Methylococcus capsulatus: one gene and its partner. The protein of the gene in region 2 interacts with the protein of the main gene of each other region in a pairwise test. Links are inferred from orthologs where the notes say so. Each region holds a gene or a part of one and is shown on either strand. Other genes may lie near its edges. The genes, in order: typA and rlmKL.

What was found.
Region 1: the proteins of rlmKL (region 2) and typA interact in binary tests that used the Escherichia coli proteins (3 or more experiments, as listed by UniProt). The link is inferred for Methylococcus capsulatus from one-to-one orthologs.

Annotation. Positions count from the first base shown.
Region 1 is NZ_CP104311.1:774,602-786,745, reverse strand. What follows is about bases 4,794-7,709. They hold typA (translational GTPase TypA), read right to left. Parts: upstream 7,204-7,709; coding sequence 5,383-7,203; downstream 4,794-5,382. Other genes in these bases: N4J17_RS03695 (rhodanese-like domain-containing protein), read right to left, coding at 7,420-7,709; amoB (bacterial ammonia monooxygenase, subunit AmoB), read left to right, coding at 4,794-5,208. Outside these bases: N4J17_RS03730 (formylmethanofuran dehydrogenase subunit A), read left to right, coding at 1-85; fhcD (formylmethanofuran--tetrahydromethanopterin N-formyltransferase), read left to right, coding at 82-978; N4J17_RS03720 (formylmethanofuran dehydrogenase subunit C), read left to right, coding at 1,013-1,825; bacterial ammonia monooxygenase, subunit AmoC, read left to right, coding at 2,192-2,974; bacterial ammonia monooxygenase, subunit AmoA, read left to right, coding at 3,123-3,866; more of amoB, read left to right, coding at 3,964-4,793; more of N4J17_RS03695, read right to left, coding at 7,710-7,812; N4J17_RS03690 (class I SAM-dependent methyltransferase), read right to left, coding at 7,809-8,396; Trk system potassium transporter TrkA, read right to left, coding at 8,399-9,772; N4J17_RS03680 (sigma-54-dependent transcriptional regulator), read right to left, coding at 9,772-11,139; N4J17_RS03675 (sensor histidine kinase), read right to left, coding at 11,136-12,144. UniProt on the Escherichia coli protein: A 50S ribosomal subunit assembly protein with GTPase and nucleotide-independent chaperone activity, required for 50S subunit assembly at low temperatures, may also play a role in translation.
Region 2 is NZ_CP104311.1:1,882,933-1,890,012, reverse strand. What follows is about bases 4,101-7,080. They hold rlmKL (bifunctional 23S rRNA (guanine(2069)-N(7))-methyltransferase RlmK/23S rRNA (guanine(2445)-N(2))-methyltransferase RlmL), read right to left. Parts: upstream 6,709-7,080; coding sequence 4,492-6,708; downstream 4,101-4,491. Other genes in these bases: N4J17_RS09330 (YhjD/YihY/BrkB family envelope integrity protein), read right to left, coding at 6,727-7,080; N4J17_RS09340 (acylphosphatase), read right to left, coding at 4,190-4,468; N4J17_RS09345 (DUF4239 domain-containing protein), read left to right, coding at 4,101-4,183. Outside these bases: N4J17_RS09360 (DUF2272 domain-containing protein), read right to left, coding at 1-743; N4J17_RS09355 (hypothetical protein), read right to left, coding at 824-2,401; N4J17_RS09350 (bacteriohemerythrin), read left to right, coding at 2,856-3,251; more of N4J17_RS09345, read left to right, coding at 3,422-4,100. UniProt on the Escherichia coli protein: Specifically methylates the guanine in position 2445 (m2G2445) and the guanine in position 2069 (m7G2069) of 23S rRNA. Methylation occurs before assembly of 23S rRNA into 50S subunits.

The DNA of each region.
Region 1 (12,144 bases), 1.1 Mb from region 2 along the record:
TTTCATCATCAACGATTGGGAAATCGAAGGCGATGGGCGCAGCAAAATCCTCGTCCATCCCTGCCATCAGGGGGCGCGGTCATGATCATCAACGGCGTGCACATCGACGAGACTTTCGCAGAGGCCTTCCCGATGCGCGCCACGCGCGTGATCATCACGGCCCAGAATCACAAATGGGCTCATCATGCGGCCCAGGCCATGACGGGTTTCGCGACCTCGGTCATCGCCTGCGGCTGCGAAGCCGGCATCGAACGGGAGCTCGATCCCGCCGAAACACCGGACGGACGTCCCGGCGTTGCGGTGCTGCTGTTCGCCATGGGCGGCAAGGGGCTGGCGAAGCAACTGGAAACCCGGGCCGGTCAATGCGTGTTGACCTCGCCCACCTCGGCGCTGTTCGCCGGTTTGGATGAAGGCGAACAGATTCCTTTGGGGAAAAATCTGCGTTATTTCGGCGACGGCTTCCAGATTTCCAAACGGATCGCCGGCAAGCGCTATTGGCGCGTGCCGGTCATGGACGGCGAGTTCCTCTGTGAGGAAACCACCGGCATGATCAAGGCGGTCGGGGGTGGCAATTTCCTCATCCTGGCCGAATCGCAGCCGCAGGCGCTGGCCGCCTGCGAGGCGGCGATCGAGGCGATGCGTCGAATACCCAACGTCATCATGCCGTTCCCTGGCGGTGTCGTCCGTTCGGGTTCCAAGGTCGGCTCCAAGTACAAGACCCTGCCGGCATCGACCAACGACGCCTTTTGCCCGACCTTGAAAGGGCAAACGAGGACGGAGCTTTCGCCGGAAATCGAATCGGTGATGGAGATCGTGATCGACGGTTTGAGCGATGCCGACATCGCCCGGGCGATGCGCGCAGGCATCGAAGCGGCTTGCGGGCTGGGGGCAGCCAATGGCATCCGGCGTATCAGCGCCGGCAACTACGGCGGCAAGCTCGGGCCGTTCCTGTTCCATCTCCGCGAAATCATGGGCTGAACACCGTCCGGCCCCGGCCAACAAGGAATCGACTATGACTGCATTGAGCTTTACGCTGAAGTCGCCGTTGCGGCAGCGGCTGGATGTCTCGCCGCTCGTGCCGGATCTGCTGTTGGGCAAAGCGCCCAAGGAGATTGCCGCGCTGGACCTGCAGTACGGCAACCGCCGAATCGCCGCGGCAGAGCTGTTCGACATCGAAGGGGACGATGCGGAGTCGGTCCGTATTTCCGGCTCGCCGAAACTCGACTTCGCCGGCAGGGGGATGGCGCGGGGCTCTCTCATCATAGAGGGTGATGCCGGGGCTTACGCCGGTATGCACATGAAAGGAGGGTATTTGTGCGTGTCCGGTTCGACCGGTCTGTATGCGGCGTGCGAACTCAAGGGCGGTATCGTCGAGATTTGCGGCAATGCCGGTGATCTGCTCGGGAGCGCTCTCCCCGGCAACAAAAAAGGCATGTCGGAAGGGATCGTGATCGTTCGTGGCGATGCCGGAGACCGGGTCGGCGATCACATGCGCCGCGGATCGATTCTCATCGAAGGCAACGCCGGGATGTACCTGGGCGCCCGGATGACGGCCGGCACCATCGCCGTACGGGGACGCGTCGGCGCCTGCGCCGGTTACGCCATGAGGCGCGGAACCCTGTTGCTCTACGGTTCCCCGGTGGCCATCGGCGCCACTTTCAACGACTGCGGTTTGCATACCCTGGGTTTTCTGCCTTTGCTCCTCAAAGGCTACCAGGGTTTGAATACCTGCTTCTCCGACCCTCAGGCGCGCCGGTTGCGCGTGCGCCGTTTGGCTGGAGACCTGTCGGTCCAGGGCAAGGGCGAAATCCTTCTGGTCGCCTGAGCCTTGCGGTCTCCTCCGGCGCGCCGGACTTCTCGGCGTCCCGAGGCAAGCCGCCAGGAGGCCATGGTTCCCGCCGTTGTCGGATGGCGGGGGGCGTTTCGTCCCGCGCCGTCCGTTACCTTAATTCCGTCCATGGGCGCAGATTCATGACGTTGGCTCACCCGGCGAACCTGCGTCAAATTGCCGCAGATTTTTCTTGACAGCTTCGGGGCGGGTGATAGACTGCGACGCACCAAGAGGGCCGGCCAGCCTGAGGGCTGCGGTTCTAAGGGGTGGCAAGGATGCATAAACCAAGCAGGGAAGTGAGAGAAGATTCACCGGGCGATGCACCGGTGTTTATGTCCGATATAACAGTTGGAGGTAAAAATGGCAGCAACAACTTTGGGTGGTGCAGCCGCGGCCGAAGCGCCGCTGCTGGACAAAAAGTGGCTCACGTTCGCGCTGGCGATCTACACCGTGTTCTACATGTGGGTACGCTGGTACGAAGGTGTTTACGGCTGGTCCGCCGGTCTGGACTCGTTCGCGCCGGAGTTTGAAACCTACTGGATGAACTTCCTGTACACCGAGATCGTCCTGGAGATCGTGACGGCTTCGATCCTGTGGGGTTATCTCTGGAAGACTCGCGACCGCAACCTGGCCGCGCTGACCCCGCGTGAAGAGCTGCGCCGCAACTTCACCCACCTGACCTGGCTGGTGGCCTACGCCTGGGCCCTCTACTGGGGCGCTTCCTACTTCACCGAGCAGGACGGCACCTGGCATCAGACGATCGTGCGCGACACCGACTTCACGCCGTCGCACATCATCGAGTTCTATCTGAGCTACCCGATCTACATCATCACCGGTTTTGCGGCGTTCATCTACGCCAAGACGCGTCTGCCGTTCTTTGCGAAGGGCATTTCGCTGCCGTACCTGGTGCTGGTGGTGGGTCCGTTCATGATTCTGCCGAACGTGGGTCTAAACGAGTGGGGCCACACCTTCTGGTTCATGGAAGAGCTGTTCGTGGCGCCGCTGCACTACGGCTTCGTGATCTTCGGCTGGCTGGCGCTGGCCGTCATGGGCACCCTGACCCAGACCTTCTACAGCTTTGCCCAGGGCGGACTGGGACAATCCCTGTGTGAAGCCGTGGACGAAGGCTTGATCGCGAAATAAGGAACTTCGCAGGCCGGCGGGCCGGTGGGGGTGCTGGCGCACAGACCCCGGGCCGGACCGGCGGCCGGAAAGGACTCGCGGCGACGGGGGGCGGGTGGTCCCGGCTCCCGTCGAAAATAAGAAAACGACAAATTTGGAGGTAACTTTAATGAGTGCTGCGCAATCTGCGGTTCGTTCGCACGCCGAAGCGGTCCAGGTATCCCGGACCATCGACTGGATGGCGTTGTTCGTGGTGTTCTTCGTGATCGTGGGCTCGTACCACATTCACGCCATGCTCACCATGGGCGACTGGGACTTCTGGTCGGACTGGAAAGACCGGCGTCTGTGGGTCACCGTGACTCCGATCGTGCTGGTCACCTTCCCGGCGGCCGTCCAATCCTACCTGTGGGAGCGGTTTCGTCTGCCCTGGGGAGCGACTGTCTGCGTACTCGGCCTGCTGCTGGGTGAGTGGATCAACCGCTACTTCAACTTCTGGGGCTGGACCTACTTCCCGATCAACTTCGTGTTCCCCGCCTCGCTGGTGCCGGGCGCCATCATCCTGGACACCGTACTGATGCTGTCGGGCAGCTACCTGTTCACCGCCATCGTCGGTGCGATGGGTTGGGGTCTGATCTTCTACCCGGGCAACTGGCCGATCATCGCGCCGCTGCACGTGCCGGTGGAATACAACGGCATGCTGATGTCGGTTGCCGACATCCAGGGTTACAACTATGTGCGTACCGGCACGCCCGAGTACATCCGCATGGTAGAGAAGGGCACCCTGCGTACCTTCGGTAAGGACGTCGCCCCGGTATCGGCATTCTTCTCCGCGTTCATGTCGATCCTGATCTACTTCATGTGGCACTTCATCGGTCGCTGGTTCTCCAACGAACGGTTCCTGCAGAGCACCTGATCGGGCTGCGGCAAGACCTGTGAGTGAAAGACCGTCGTCCGGCTTGGCGACAGGCCGGCGAGTGACCCAACAGCAAGAACTCGAAAGAGGAGAGATCATGAAAACAATAAAGGACCGGATTGCAAAATGGTCTGCAATCGGACTGCTGTCCGCCGTGGCAGCCACCAGCTTCTATGCGCCGAGCGCCAGCGCCCACGGTGAAAAATCGCAGGCGGCGTTCATGCGCATGCGTACCATCCACTGGTACGACCTGAGCTGGTCGAAAGAGAAAGTCAAAATCAACGAAACCGTGGAAATCAAAGGCAAGTTCCACGTGTTCGAAGGCTGGCCGGAAACGGTCGACGAACCGGATGTGGCGTTCCTCAACGTCGGCATGCCGGGTCCGGTGTTCATCCGTAAGGAATCGTACATCGGTGGCCAGCTGGTGCCGCGCTCGGTGCGTCTGGAAATCGGCAAGACCTACGACTTCCGGGTGGTTCTCAAAGCCCGTCGTCCGGGTGACTGGCACGTTCACACCATGATGAACGTCCAGGGTGGCGGACCGATCATCGGCCCCGGCAAATGGATCACCGTGGAAGGCTCCATGAGTGAATTCCGCAACCCCATCACCACCCTGACCGGTCAGACGATCGACCTGGAGACCTACAACGAAGGCAACACCTACTTCTGGCACGCGTTCTGGTATGCCATCGGTGTCGCCTGGATCGCCTACTGGTCGCGTCGTCCGATCTTCATCCCCCGTCTGCTGATGGTGGATGCCGGTCGTGGGGACGAACTGGTCTCGGGCACCGACCGCAAGGTTGCGATGGGCTTCTTGGCCGCCACCATTCTGATCGTGGTCATGGCCATGTCCAGCACCAACAGCAAGTACCCGATCACCATCCCGCTGCAGGCCGGAACCATGCGTGGCATGAAGCCGCTGGAACTGCCGGCGCCGACGGTGTCGGTGAAAGTGGAAGACGCCACCTACCGCGTGCCGGGCCGCGCCATGCGGATGAAGCTGACCATCACCAACCATGGCAACAGCCCGATCCGGCTGGGTGAGTTCTACACCGCCTCGGTGCGTTTCCTGGATTCCGACGTGTACAAAGACACCACCGGTTATCCGGAAGACCTGCTGGCTGAAGACGGCCTGAGCGTCAGCGACAACAGCCCGATCGCGCCGGGTGAGACCCGCACGGTCGACGTGACGGCGTCGGATGCGGCATGGGAAGTGTATCGTCTGTCCGACATCATCTACGATCCGGACAGCCGCTTCGCCGGTCTGCTGTTCTTCTTCGACGCCACGGGCAACCGTCAGATCGTACAGATCGACGCCCCGCTGATCCCGTCGTTCATGTAATCGCCTGAGGGGGAGTCCTTCGGGACTCCCCTTGCGGTGGTGAAAGCCAAAACCCCCGACCGGCAACGGTCGGGGGTTTTTTTATGCCTGGCTTTGGATTTTCAGGTGCGAGCTTTCAAATAAAAGGCCCCGCCTTGGCGGGGCCTTTTGTCTAGTGCCGTGGGGGGACCGCTGTCAGGCCTCGGCGCTTCGGGAAGCCTTCTTTCGCTCGTGTTCCTGCAAGAGTTTCTTGCGGATACGAATGGTCTGGGGGGTCACTTCCACGAGTTCATCGTCATCGATGAATTCTATCGCCTGCTCGAGACTGAATTTGATCGCAGGTGTCAGCAGTATGTTTTCGTCGCTGCCGGCCGCCCGGATGTTGGTGAGCTGTTTGGCTTTCGTAGGGTTGACCACCAAATCGTTGCCCCGATTATGCACGCCTACGACCATGCCCTCGTATACTTCATCGCCATGTTCGACGAACAGGCGTCCCCGTTCCTGTAGATTGAACAATGAGAATGCCAGCGCCTTGCCCGACGTGTTGGAAATAAGCGCCCCATTGGTTCTTTGTCCAATCGCGCCTTTCTTGACCGGTCCGTAGTGATCGAATATGTGATACAGCAGGCCGGTTCCGGAAGTCGTGGTGAGAAATTCGGTTTGAAATCCGATGAGGCCGCGGGAAGGAATAAGGTATTCGAGACGCACGCGTCCCTGGCCGTCCGGCACCATGTTCTGGAGGTCGCCTTTACGCTCACCGAGCTTTTCCATGACGGCACCCTGATGTGCTTCCTCCACTTCGATCGTCACGAATTCATACGGTTCGCAAGGTTCGCCGTCGATTTCCCGAATGATAACTTCGGGTCTGGAAACGGCCAGCTCGTAACCTTCCCTTCGCATGTTTTCGATTAAAATGGAAAGATGCAGTTCACCACGGCCGGAAACCGTGAATTTGTCCGGGTCGGCCGTATCCTCCACCCGCAGTGCAACGTTGTGGATCAGTTCCCTATTCAGTCTGTCGCGAATCTGCCTTGACGTCAGAAACTTGCCTTCCCTTCCTGCGAAAGGCGAATTGTTTACCTGAAAGGTCATGCTCACCGTGGGTTCGTCCACGGTGAGCGGGGGGAGCTGTTCTGCAAACCCCACTGCGCAAAGCGTATCCGAAATCTCGAGCCCCTCGATACCGGTGAAGGCAATGATATCGCCGGCGCTTGCCTCTTCCCTTTCGATGCGTTCGAGGCCGTGGAACGCCAGAACCTGAAGAATGCGTGCCGCGCCCTGCCTGCCATCGCGTTTGATCAGTGTGACGGGGGTATTCCTTTTGATGGTTCCTCGGGTGATTCTGCCGATGCCAATGACTCCCACATAGGAATTGTAATCGAGACTGCTGACCTGCATCTGAAACGGCCCGTCGATATCCACGTCGGGCGGCGATACATGATTCACGATGGCTTCGAACAGCGGCTCGAGCGTTCCTTCCGTGATATCGGGATTCAATCCCGCATAGCCATTCAGCGCCGAGCAGTAGATGACCGGAAAATCGAGCTGGGCTTCGGTAGCGCCGAGGCGGTCAAACAAATCGAAAGTCTGGTCGAGCACCCAGTCCGGACGGGCGCCGGGACGATCGATTTTGTTGATCACTACGATGGGGTGCAGCCCCATGGCGAAGGCTTTCTGAGTGACGAAGCGAGTCTGTGGCATGGGGCCGTCCACGGCATCGACCAACAGCAACACCGAATCGACCATGGAAAGGACGCGCTCGACCTCGCCGCCGAAGTCAGCGTGGCCGGGTGTGTCTACGATGTTGATACGGTAATCCCGCCACTTGATGGCCGTATTTTTTGCGAGGATGGTGATGCCTCGCTCTTTCTCCAGGTCGTTGGAGTCCATGACGCGCTCCCCCACCCGCTCATGAGCAGCGAAGGTGCCGCTTTGCTGGAGCAGTTTGTCGACTAAGGTGGTTTTGCCGTGGTCGACGTGGGCGATGATCGCTATGTTGCGTAATTTTTCTACCATGTTTCTCAAAGGGTGTCGGGTGGGAAAAAAGAAAGCACCCAGCTTCAAGCCGAAGCCGGGTGCTTATGGAAAATTTGACCGCGATTTCAGTTTTGCGGTTTCGCGGAGAACGACGGCTCGCTCCGATGTGAAAGCCGACTTACCCTGCTCACCCTTTCTCTTTGAAAGGAGCGGGAAGCCGCTTTCCGCATCCGGGGCGGCCGGTCGTCATGACGGTCAGTTTTGTTCCCAAGGCAGACCTCGAAAACGCCAACCTCCTCTCGAGCTGCGATGGCGGTCGTCGTCCAGAGGGCCTTCGAAACCTTCGCATATATTGTACAGTTTCAAATAGCCGGCCGCTGCCAACTGTTCCGCGGCTTCCTGGGACCGCTGCCCGCTTCTGCACAGGAGCAGGACCGGCGTCGCAACATCGGGTACGAGCTGCTTGACCCCTTCGAGGAAATCGGGATTGATTCGCCAACCGGGTGCAAATTTCCAGGGAACATTTTTCGCCTCCGGCGGGTGCCCGATCATCGCGAATTCGATGGGGTCACGCACGTCGAGAAGAACGTGCTCGGGATGGTTCAGCATGAACTGCCAGGCGGCAGCGGGGTCGATCTGCTCGATCATGATTCGGGTCTCTGGCCTACAAGAAAAGCTTCGTCGCGTTGGCCGGCATCCGGTCGGCCTGCCCGTGCTTCATCCCGGTAATAACGGATCAGCAACCCATCAAAGAGCCGGATGAGTTCGTTGTCGTGCAGCAGGAAGCGCGGGTTGCTGGGACCGTAATCACTGCTCTTGCTCTTCACGAAAGTCTGATAGAACAACAAGCCGCCCGGTCTGAGTGCGTCCACGATCGCCCGCACCAGCGTTCGCTCGAGGAACCGGGTTACGACGACCACATCATAATGTTCGGTGGCCCATTGGCATTCCATGACATCGCCGACGCGGGCGTGGATGGGCAGACCTTCCATGCGCGCGGTATGGGCCAGCGCTTCGATTCCCGCCTCGGAAATATCGATGGCGTCCACCTCGAACCCCCGCCGAGCCAGAAACAGGGCATTGCTTCCGAGTCCGCAGGCAAGGTCCAGCGCCCTGCCGCCAGCTGGCAGGAGGTGCTCGTTCTGGGACAGTACCGTGGCGACATCGGGGAAGGGAGCCTTCCATTCCCGATAGATCCGGTCCCACTTTCGCCGGGTCGTCTCGGTGTCCATCGTCAACCCCGGTGAGATTCTCCCTGAAACATCTGTTCGATGATCGGAATCACCTTCTTGTCGAGCAAGAACATGATGACATGATCCCCTTCTTCTATGACCGTGTCATGATGGACTTGTATCACCTCTTTGTCTCTGACCAGGGCACCCATGACCACGCCCGGCGGAATAGCGATGCGGTCTATCGGTATGCCGATCACCTTCGATTTGCCGGGCGTTCCGTGTGCGACCGCTTCGAGCGCTTCGGCGGCGCCGTGGCGCAGCGAATGGACCTGGACTACATCGCCCTTGCGGATATGACGGAGGAGGGCGCCTATGGTGGATTGCTGTGGTGAAATGACCAGATCGATCTGGTTGGGGTCGACGATATCCGCATAAGCGGCTTTGTTGACCAGACTGATGACGCGCCGTGCACCCAGCCGTTTGGCCAGCATCGCGGACAGGATGTTGACTTCATCGTCATTGGTGATGGCACAGAAAATGTCCGTGGTTTCGATGTTTTCGCTCAGCAGCAGTTCCTTGTCGGAAGCATCTCCCAGCAACACTACGGTATTGGTCAGGTCGCCCGCGATCTTCTTGGCGCGATCGGCGTTTTTCTCGATGACCTTGACTTGATAGCGTTGTTCCAATGCCTGCGCCACCCGCTTGCCGATATGTCCGCCTCCGGCGAACATGAGCCGTCTGTAAGGCTTGTCGAGTTCACGCAGCTCACTCATTACATCACTGATTTCTTCGGACGAGGCCATGAAGAACACTTCGTCGCCGTGCTCTATCGTCTGTCGTCCATTCGGGACGATGGGACGGCCATTGCGGAAAATTGCGGTGATCCGGGCATGGACATTGGGCATGTGCTGGTGAAGCTCGCGAATTTCCCGGCCGACCAAAGGTCCTCCGCTCAGCGCCCGGACCGATACCAGGCGGATCCGTCCTCCGGCGAAATCCAGAACCTGGGATGCGCCTGGACATTGCAGCAGCCGTTCGATCATCTGGGTGACGATCTGTTCGGGACTGATGACTACGTCGATGGGCACGCCTTCCTTGCAGAATATCTCCGGGTAGCTCAGGTATTCGATGGCACGCACCCGCGCGATCTTCTTCGGAATGTTGAACAGGGTGTGCGAGATCTGGCAGGCCAGCATGTTGGTTTCATCATCGCTGGTCACGGCGATGAGCATGTCGGCGTCGTCGGCGCCCGCGCGCTTTAGCACCGTGGGATGCGCCGCATTACCCTGTACGGTGCCGATGTCGAAGCGGTCGTGCAGTTCCCGCAGGACACTGGTCTGTTTATCGACGACGACGATGTCGTTGTCCTCGCTGCAAAGGCTGGCCAGAACACTCGTGCCGACCTGACCGGCTCCCAGGATAATGATCTTCATCAGCGCTTGTCTTTGAACTTGATACCCAACGCATTGAGCTTTCGGTACAAATGCGTACGCTCCAGGCCGATGGCCTGGGACAGCCGTGCGACGCTGCCGCCGTACTTGTCCAGATGGTATTCGAGATAGGTCTTTTCGAAGCGTTCGCGGGCTTCTTTCAGCGGAAGCTCGAAAAAGTCGGATTTGCCTTCCGCTTTCAGGGCATCGGTGGTGCCGCCGAGGATGGATTTGACCTCATCCAGTGAGACATCTTCGCCGCTGCCCAGAATCAACAGCCGCTGGACCAGGTTTTTCAACTCCCGGACATTGCCGTGCCATGCGTAGTGACGTAAAAAGTTTTGCACCGAGACCGGAAAACGCCGAAAGGGGAGCTTCTCCCGGCTGACGAAATAGTCCACATAAAACCGGAGCAATTCAGGGACATCCTCACTGTGTTCCCGAAGCGGCGGAATCTTGAGCGTGACGGTGTTCAGCAGATAAAACAGTTCCCGGCGGAAAAGTCCGGCGCGGACCGCATCGTCCAGGGGCACATGCGTCGATGCGACGAGCCGGAAATCCGCATGGATGGGTTCGGTGCCGCCGACGCGGTAAAACACGCCGGTTTCCAGCGCCCCAAGGAGACGGACCTGGGTTTCCGGCTCGAGGTCGGAGACATCCTCGAGAAACAGCGTGCCTCCGTGGGCCTGTTCCAGCAATCCCCTGCGGATTTTTCCATTGTTTTCACTGCCGAAGAATTCGATGGCGGATGCAGCGGGCGAAATGGTGCCGGCGGCCACTTCCAGGAACGGCCCGGAACGGCGTGAGCTGTGGGCATGCAGGTAACGCGCGGCGGTTTCTTTGCCGCTGCCGGCCTCTCCGACCAAAAGAACCCGTGCGTCGTGCTGGGCGATGCGTTTGATCTGCTCCCGCAGCAGCTCCATCGACGCGCTCTTGCCGACCAGTTCCACCGGCACCATTTCGGCCGCACGCTTCACTCCCACGGTTTCGCGCTTCAAGCGGACCGACTCCAGTGCCCGCTCCACGGTGATCAAGAGTTTCGCCATCGAGATGGGCTTTTCCAGCACGTCGTGGGCACCCAGGCGGGTGGCTTCTATGGCGGTTTCCACCGTGGCGTGGCCGGACATCATGATGACGGGGCAGTCGATCGCTCCGCTTTCCAGCCATTCCCGGAGCAGCGAAATGCCGTCCTCGTCCGGCATCCAGATATCCAGCAGGACCAAGTCCGGCCGATGTTCCCGGACGGCCTGGCGGGCGGCAGCCCCGTTGTTGGCGGCGACTACCGCATAGCCTTCGTCGGTGAGGATGTCCTGCACCAGTCCCCGGATGTCGGGCTCGTCATCGACGACCAATATGCAGCCTTGATTCATGATTTCGCTCCAGAGCTCCCGCCACTTGCTTCGGCTCTAATGTCTGTTTCTGGAACCGGGAACCGGATGATGAAGCCGGCACCCTGCTGGTACCCGTTTTCCACGCGGATGGTCCCACCATGCTCCTCGATGATCTTTTTGACGATCGCAAGCCCCAGGCCGGTGCCCTTGGTCTTGGTGGTGACGTAGGGTTCGAAAATCCGATCTGCCTGGTCCTTCGGAATGCCGGGGCCGTCGTCACGGACGGTCAGTTGCACGAAGGATTCTCCCTGGTCGATTGTCTTGCGAAGAATAAAGCACATCTTACCTTGAGTGGACGGCGACAGGGCTTCCTGTGAGTTCTTGATGAGATTGTGCAAGACCTGTCGCAGTTGCAGCGGATCGGCGGAAATTCTGGGCAGATCCGGTGTTTCATCGATTTCGAAGGTGAGGCCGGATTGTGGCGGGTACAAGGCCAGCACTTCCTCCACGATTTCGGCCAGCGCAACCCGCCGGAGCTGGATGGTCGAAGATCTCGCATACTCGGCGAAGGCGTTGACCATGGCTTTCAGCGCCTCGACCTGATGCACGATGGTGCGGGTCGAACGGTCCAGGATTTCCGCATCGCGGGCGTCGAGCCGGTTGGCCAGCTTGTGATGCAGCCGTTCGGCGGAGAGCTGGATCGGTGTGAGCGGATTCTTGATCTCGTGGGCCAGGCGCCGGGCGATTTCGCTCCACGCCGCCTGGCGCTGGGCCAGGATCAGTGCCGTCACATCTTCGAATACCACCACGGCGCCGAGTTTTTCGCCGTTGCCGTTGAACAAGGGGGTGCCATGGCAATACAGCTCACGGCGGCCGGAGGGGCCGACGAAAGCCATTTCGCCCTGCCAGGTGCCTGCGCCCTTTTCCAGCCAGCGTTCGATACGGTCCAGCGGTTCGGCGAGATAGGGATGTTTGGCTTTGAGCCGGCCGAGTGGGAGGCCCAGGTAATCGTGGGCGGGAACATCCAGAATGTCGTCCACGGCC
Region 2 (7,080 bases):
ATGCCGTCCTTGTTAAGCGCGACCGTGCTGCGCGAAACCGAGTTGCGGACGTTGCCTCCGATCGCTTCCACGCTTCCATCATTGCGTTGCACCACGATGTCGCAGTGCAGCTTAGTATCTTCCAGCATGTAGGTTTCCAGCGGCCGGGTCACACTGGGTAGGCCATAGCGCTCCCGGCTGGCGCAGATGAGGTCGCCTGGCCGGGGACTGTATTCCTTGATGGAGTGAGGAATGAAAGAGGAATTTGGGCCGTCGGACTTGCGGATGATCTGGCTTAGATAAACCCAATGGGCGCTGGCCGGGGGAAACTGGCTTTCCGGCACACCGGCCATTCCCATCACCCAGCTCACAAAGGCGGCCGACCAGGGCTGGGAACAGTTGAGACCGGACAGCCCCGGCTTGTTCACCGCCTGCCAGTAGCGGCTGACACGCTGGATACGGGATTCGTCCTCATCCTCCCAGTAGCCCACATGCGGAATGCTTTCCTCCCCACCATCGTAGATGACCCGCTGGGAGCCGAAGAATTCCCACTCAGTGTTGGCAAGTGCCAGTATCCGGCGCTTGATCACTGACAGTGCCGGTTCCCTCGCGGCAGGCTTTTCGGTCAACGCCACCGGCCCGACAGCGGGCTGAGTCGGTGCCTTCTTCGCACCGCTGCAGCCGGAAAGAGCGATGCACAACGCCAAAGCGCCGAGGCCCCGCCCGGCATGCCACCGACGATTTCCCCGATTCAAACGATTCATCCCGATGTTCCGACAAGGTTTCCCGATGGACCTGCTTTTTCCAGTCCGGCCCCGAAGCCACCGCTTCGCGTCGTTTCACCTTAACGCGGCGGGCGCCGGGCCTCCCGGAACCAGACCCGGTACTGCTCCATGCGCGCCGCCTGATCCGCAGGCGCATGCCGGGTGCAGGTGGAGTACTCTTCGGTTCCGCGCCCGGCGCCCCAACGCACCTCCACACAATCGTTCGGATTATACGCAACTTCCAGGGCTTTCCGGCGGGCAAACACCTCGGCGAGCGAAAGCCGCCAGGGACTGCCGTCGCTGCGGCGGTAGACGATATACGCCTCGCTGAGACGTTCAGCGTCCAAGCGCTCCAGTTGTGCCTTGACCTCCATCGGCGACTGGCCGTGCAGGGCGAAAAGTTCCGGATAGCGCACCACCTGGTCGGGAAGCTGCGACATGACGTTGAGTGCGATGATCAACCGCATATCACGCGACGGCGTGGAATAGTCCTCCCACGGACCGACAGTCTCGAAAACCGCACTGCCGGAGGGCATGGGGATGACGGCACCGGGATGCTTCCGGACATACGCTTCGCCGTTTTCCACCGAAGCCACCCGCGTCTCCAGTTGCTCCATCAAGGCCTCGAACATGGCCTCGTAAGCCTGCCTGGGGTCCAGTCGCTGCGGGTTGATCAGCCGCCCCATGTCGGCATAAAAGTCCTCGGGTGACAGCTCGCCCTGTTCGTCCGAATACGGTGCGATCAAGGCCGAGTGGCTCAGTTCCGCGTTGCCGGGGACACGGACGGCAGCACTGGCGGACAGGAGCGGCCGGAACGCTTTGAAGCCAGGTCCTGCACCCCTCACGTCGTCGGCGAAGAGAAACGTCCCCTCCCAGAACCGCTTGCGGCTGATGGAGTTGTCAGGCTGTGCATCCACGGCGAGCAGCATGCCGTTCCGGTCCGCCGACTGCGGGACCCATTGGGCGATCATGAGCACGTGGCCGTAGGGGTCGGCGTAGACCGTCCCCGGCCACAGATACTCCCGCTTGAGCGGCACCGGGTAGAAATCCGTGGCACTGTCGCGGAGGCCGGTGCGGGCGCTGCCCGAATGCACCGTATCCATCACCTTGCGAACGACTGCCGTAAACATGCCCGCCGGCACAGGGCCCCGCGTGAAGCCTTCAGCGACGTTCGCCGCACCACAGCGCGGCGGCTGGCTGGCCGCACCCCGGCTGCAGGCGCGGTAGGCCATGGGCAAGCCGATTTTCCAAGCGAAATAGGCGCGCAGGTAATACGGCAGATCCGCGCAATCGGGATCAGTCGGAATACGCCGGTCCTCGCCCGCCCCGAAGTAGTCGTACAGAAAATTGCGGGACGGGTCCGTCAGCACCGGCTTGAGCGAAGGGAAATTGACGCTTTCCGCAAGCGGAAAATCGAACAGCATTTCGATCCAGGCGGAAAAGAAGGCCTCGGTAGCCCGGTCCCATCGCCCCGGCCGGCTGGCCACCGTGCCGCCATCCACACTCAGGTCCAGGCAGGCGACGGTTCCCTCCGCGCCGCGCGCCTCCACCCGATACTCCCCCCGCGCCGCCCGGCCAGTCTCCACCGCCAGGCTCCAAGGCGGACCGCCCCGGCGCTCCGGCTCAAGCGGCAGACTGGTTCCATCGGGAGCACGCACCGACAGGTTCCGGATTGGGACGTCGGCCGAAACCGCCATTATCCTCAGTGATTCGCCCGGCACGGGAATGCGCGGCGAGATCCGGATCGAAGCGCCGGATGCCGTGGGCCCGCACGGCGGCAAACTGGAAACTTCAGCGGCGGCCTCCCCCAGTATTCCGGCGAGACTCAGCACGGTAATCCCTCGACACCACAACGCTCTGAACATCGATCACCCGTCAATTCAAGGCACGGCGTCACTGGCCGCGGTATCCCGCCCCGATCATAGCAGAGAACGGGCGGCACAAGCCGCCGAGACGGGAGGGACCGACTTGCAGCCAAACCGTTAAAGTTTTGATCCCGATCAAAATTTCATTGCTCCAGAATCCGTATAGTCCAACTCCGGGCTTCGCGCCCCAATCTGGCGCACGAGGCCGCGTCCAGAATCACACACTAAAACGAGGAGGAAAAAATCCATGGCATTAATGACGTGGACCGCAGCAGAATTCGGCACCAACGTGGGCTTTGCCGACGACCAGCACAAAACCATTTTCGATATGGTCAACAAGCTGCACGATACCGCTGCCACGGGCAATCGCGCCGAAATCGGTAAGCAACTGGACGCGCTGATCGATTACGTCGTCATGCACTTCAAATCCGAAGAAACCGAGATGCAGAAGAAAGACTACGCCGACTTCGCCGCGCACAAGGCCGAGCACGATAAGCTCGTCGGCGTTTGCGCCGACCTGCAGAAGAAGTTCCATGCCGGTGAGGCCGAAGTGAACCAGGACACCACTCGCTTCGTCCGTGACTGGCTGGTCAACCACATCCCCAAAGTCGACAAACTTTACGGCCCTTGCCTGAGCGCATAAAGATCGCGTTCTCCCTGGCCCCGCTCCGGCGGGGCTGTCCGTCTCCCGGAGGCACGGATGCCTCCACTTCTGGACTTTTCGCCGCTCCCCTCTATATCGCGAGGGCGCTTGATGGCATGATTGCGCGGCCTTGCCCCCGTCCTTCGCCCCCATCGACCGGAGCGCCCGCCATGACCATCCTCAGCATCATTTTGATCACCTTCGTCTCCGGGTTGACGAGCATGGGCATCCATGGCCTCATCCAGCGGCGGGTGGACCACCGCAAACAGCGTAATCTCAACGACGTGGCGGCGGCCGTATACACCAATTTCGGTGTACTGTTCAGCCTCATCCTGGGCATCCTGGTCGGCCAGGGGGAAGAGCGGCGGGGGGATATTTCCTCCGCCGCCGTGCATGAAGCCGCCATCCTCATGGACCTGGTCAATGTGGCGGAAGCCTATGACGCATCGGTCGGACATGCCGTGCACGCCGCTGCAATCGGCTACGCGAGCGCCGTCATCGAGCAGGAATGGCCTCTGCTGGTCGAACATCAGGGCGGGCGGATCAAACGCGCGCCGTTGGAGCAGTTGTGGCGGATCAGCAAGTCGATCGACCCGGCCGAGCCGCGCGGCCAGGCGCTCTACGACACGACGGTCTCGATGCTGGAAAACCTGGCCGAAGCCCGCTACGAGCGGATCTCCGTGGCGAACGACGATCTGAGCGAACTGCTCCGGTTCGTGCTATGGGTGGGGGCTGCTTTCACCATCGCTTTCCTTTGGTTCTTCGGTGCCGAAAACCAGAAAGTCCAGCTTCTGCTGACCGGCATCGTGACCAGCATGCTGTCATTGGTACTGATTCTGGTGTTGTCCATGAACAACCCCCTAGCGGGCGATCTGGGCATACGACCGGAACCGTTTGTCAAGCTGTTGCAGGACTTGTCCTCGCCGTCCTGAAGGACCTCAGTCTTCGCGCAGCACCGCAAACTCGGCAAACTCGCCGGTGACTGCCGTTTCCCGGACGTCGAGCCCGGCCACTCGCGCCAGCGGCGGACCATGCCGGCACCAGACCAACAAGGCGTCTACGCTTTCCGCATCGCCCTCGGCGACCAGCTCCACCCGCCCGTCCGGAAGGTTGCGCACCCAACCAGTCAGCCCCAGCTCCGAAGCCTTCCGGGCCGCCGACGCCCGATACCAAACCCCTTGCACCCGTCCTGCGACAAGGACATGAACCCGCTTCATTTTTCCCACTCGCTCCTGATCTTTCACCGCTGACGGCTCGGCGCGAGAATACGCCAGCATGCATGGATTTTGGGGTTACGCTCGAAATCCTTCGGCAAGGTGAGGCGGCTGATGTCCTCCATCGCGCAGCCTGCCAGCTCCGTTTCATCCAGTTTGAACCGGCGGCAATTGGTGGAAAAAATCAGCATACCGCCGGGTTCGAGCAGAGATATAACCTTTTTCAGCAGCGACCCCTGGTCGCGCTGAATGTCGAAGCTGCCCGCCATCCGCTTGGAATTCGAGAACGTCGGCGGATCGAGGAAAATCAGGCCGTAGCGGCGCCCGCGGTTGACCGCCTGATCCAGCCAATCCAGACAATTGGCCTGGATGCGCAGGTGATGGCGCTCCCCGAAGCCGTTCAGGGCCAGGTTGCGACCTGCCCAGTCGAGATAGGTGCGCGACATGTCGACCGTGGTAGTCGAGGCCGCGCCGCCGCCGGCTGCGTATACCGTCGCCGTGCCGGTATAGGCGAACAGGTTGAGGAAATGGCGATCGCGCGCCGCCTGCTGGATCAGGCCGCGGGTGATACGGTGGTCGAGGAACAAGCCGGTGTCCAGGTAGTCCTCGAAGTTGACCCAGAAGCGCCAGCCGCCCTCCTCCACCATATGGAAATGCGCGGTCTGGTCCTGTTTGAAATACTGCGCATCGCCCTTTTGACGCCGCCGCACCTTGAGGAAAATCTGCTCACGCGGCACTTGCAGCACCTCTGGAATCATGGCGACCGCGCCGGCCAAGCGGCTTTGCGCCTTCGCGGGATCGACGCTGGCAGGCGCTTCGTATTCCTGCACATGAACCCAGAGCTTCTCGCCCTGGTAGATATCCACTGCCACAGCGAATTCAGGGAGGTCGGCGTCGTACAGCCGGTAGCAGCTCACCCCGCTCTTGCGTGCCCAGGTTCCCAGATTGCGCAGATTCTTGCGCAGGCGGTTGGCGAACATTTCGGCTTGTTCTGCGGGGACGGCGCCGCGCCCGGCTTGTTGCATGATCTGCCGCAGCTTCTTCTGGCCTTCGGTCTCCGGCGCCCCGGAGCGCGGAATGAAGAAGCGTTCGGGCGCGATGTCGAACAGGAACAGCCGACACTCCAGCGCGCCGTTGTAGAGCGTGTAGTAATGCCCCGCCCGTATCCCGATCTGGAAAGCCAGTTCGAAATTCCCGGTCAGCAGGGCGGCTTTCCAACCCTGGAAATGCTGCTTCAAGGCTTCGCCGAATTCGTGGTAGACCGGGATCAGACTTTCGATATCGCCCAGCCGTTCGCCGTAAGGCGGATTGACTACGACTAGCCCCACCGCCCCCTTCGGGCGTGCATCGGCGGCAGCCTTGCGTTCGACGTGGATCCTGCCGCGCAGGCCCGCCCTGTCGATATTGTTGAGTGCCAGATGGATGGCGCTGCGGTCCCTGTCGTAGCCGAGGATGGGTGGCAACCGCGCGAGCCCGGCAGCGCCCCGCTCGCGGGCTTCGATCAACAGCTTCCGCCAGAGTTCCAGGTCGTGACCCTTCCAGGCGAGAAAGCCGAAATACTCGCGCAACGAGCCGGGAGCGATGTCTGCCGCGAGCAACGCACCTTCGATCAGCAGTGTGCCGGAACCGCACATGGGATCGATCAGACTGCCGCCCCGGGCCGCCATGTCCGGCCAGCCGGCACGGATCAGGACCGCCGCCGCCAGGTTCTCCTTGAGCGGCGCCGGCCCAGCCTCGGTGCGATAGCCGCGCCGGTGCAGGCTGTCCCCCGAAAGATCCAGACTGATGACTGCCTGATCGGCATCCAGGTGCACCTTGACGCGAATGTCGGGCCGTTCGAGCCGCACCGAGGGCCGCCGTCCGCAGTGTTCGAGAAACTGATCGGCGATCGCGTCCTTGACCTTCTGGGCACCGAACAAGGTATGGGTGATAGCCGAACGGCGCGAGGAAAAATCTACGGCGAGCGTGGCATCGGGCCCGAAATGCCGGCTCCAGTCGGTGCGCTGCACACCGTCGTAGAGCACCTCGGGCGTCGCCGCGGCGAAGCGGTCCAGGGGCATCAATATCCGGTTGGCCAGCCGCGACCACAGACAGGCGCGATATGCCGTTTCCAGCGTGCCGCGGAATTCGACCCCGGCGCGGGCTTCCTTGACGGATTCGGCACCCAACCCGTCCAGTTCACGGACGAGCAAAGGTTCCAGGCCCTTGGGGGTCGTAGCGAAAAAATCTCGAGTCATGGGCATGATGAATCGATCGAACTATCAGGTAGAGGCCGAGGCGACCCAGTCGCGCAGGCTCACGCCGGCCAGGGCGGCGGACAACGAGGTCTCGGCGGCGGCCAGCCCCACCGCGACCGGCTCCGGAATCGGCAGACCGTCTGCCTTTCCGCGCAAGGCTTCGAACACCTCGAGCACAGCGATCGTCGCCGGATCACGGGCGGGCAGGAAACCCGGACGGCCGTGGTCAATGGCAACGATGAAGCCAGCCTGCTGCAGCAGTGCCAGCAGTTCCCCCACCAGGACTTCCGGCAGGTTGAGCGATTCGGCCAAATCGGGGAGACCAGGCGGAGATTGTCCGGCCATGAAACGCCGGACGATCAGGTACATGAGCGCTAT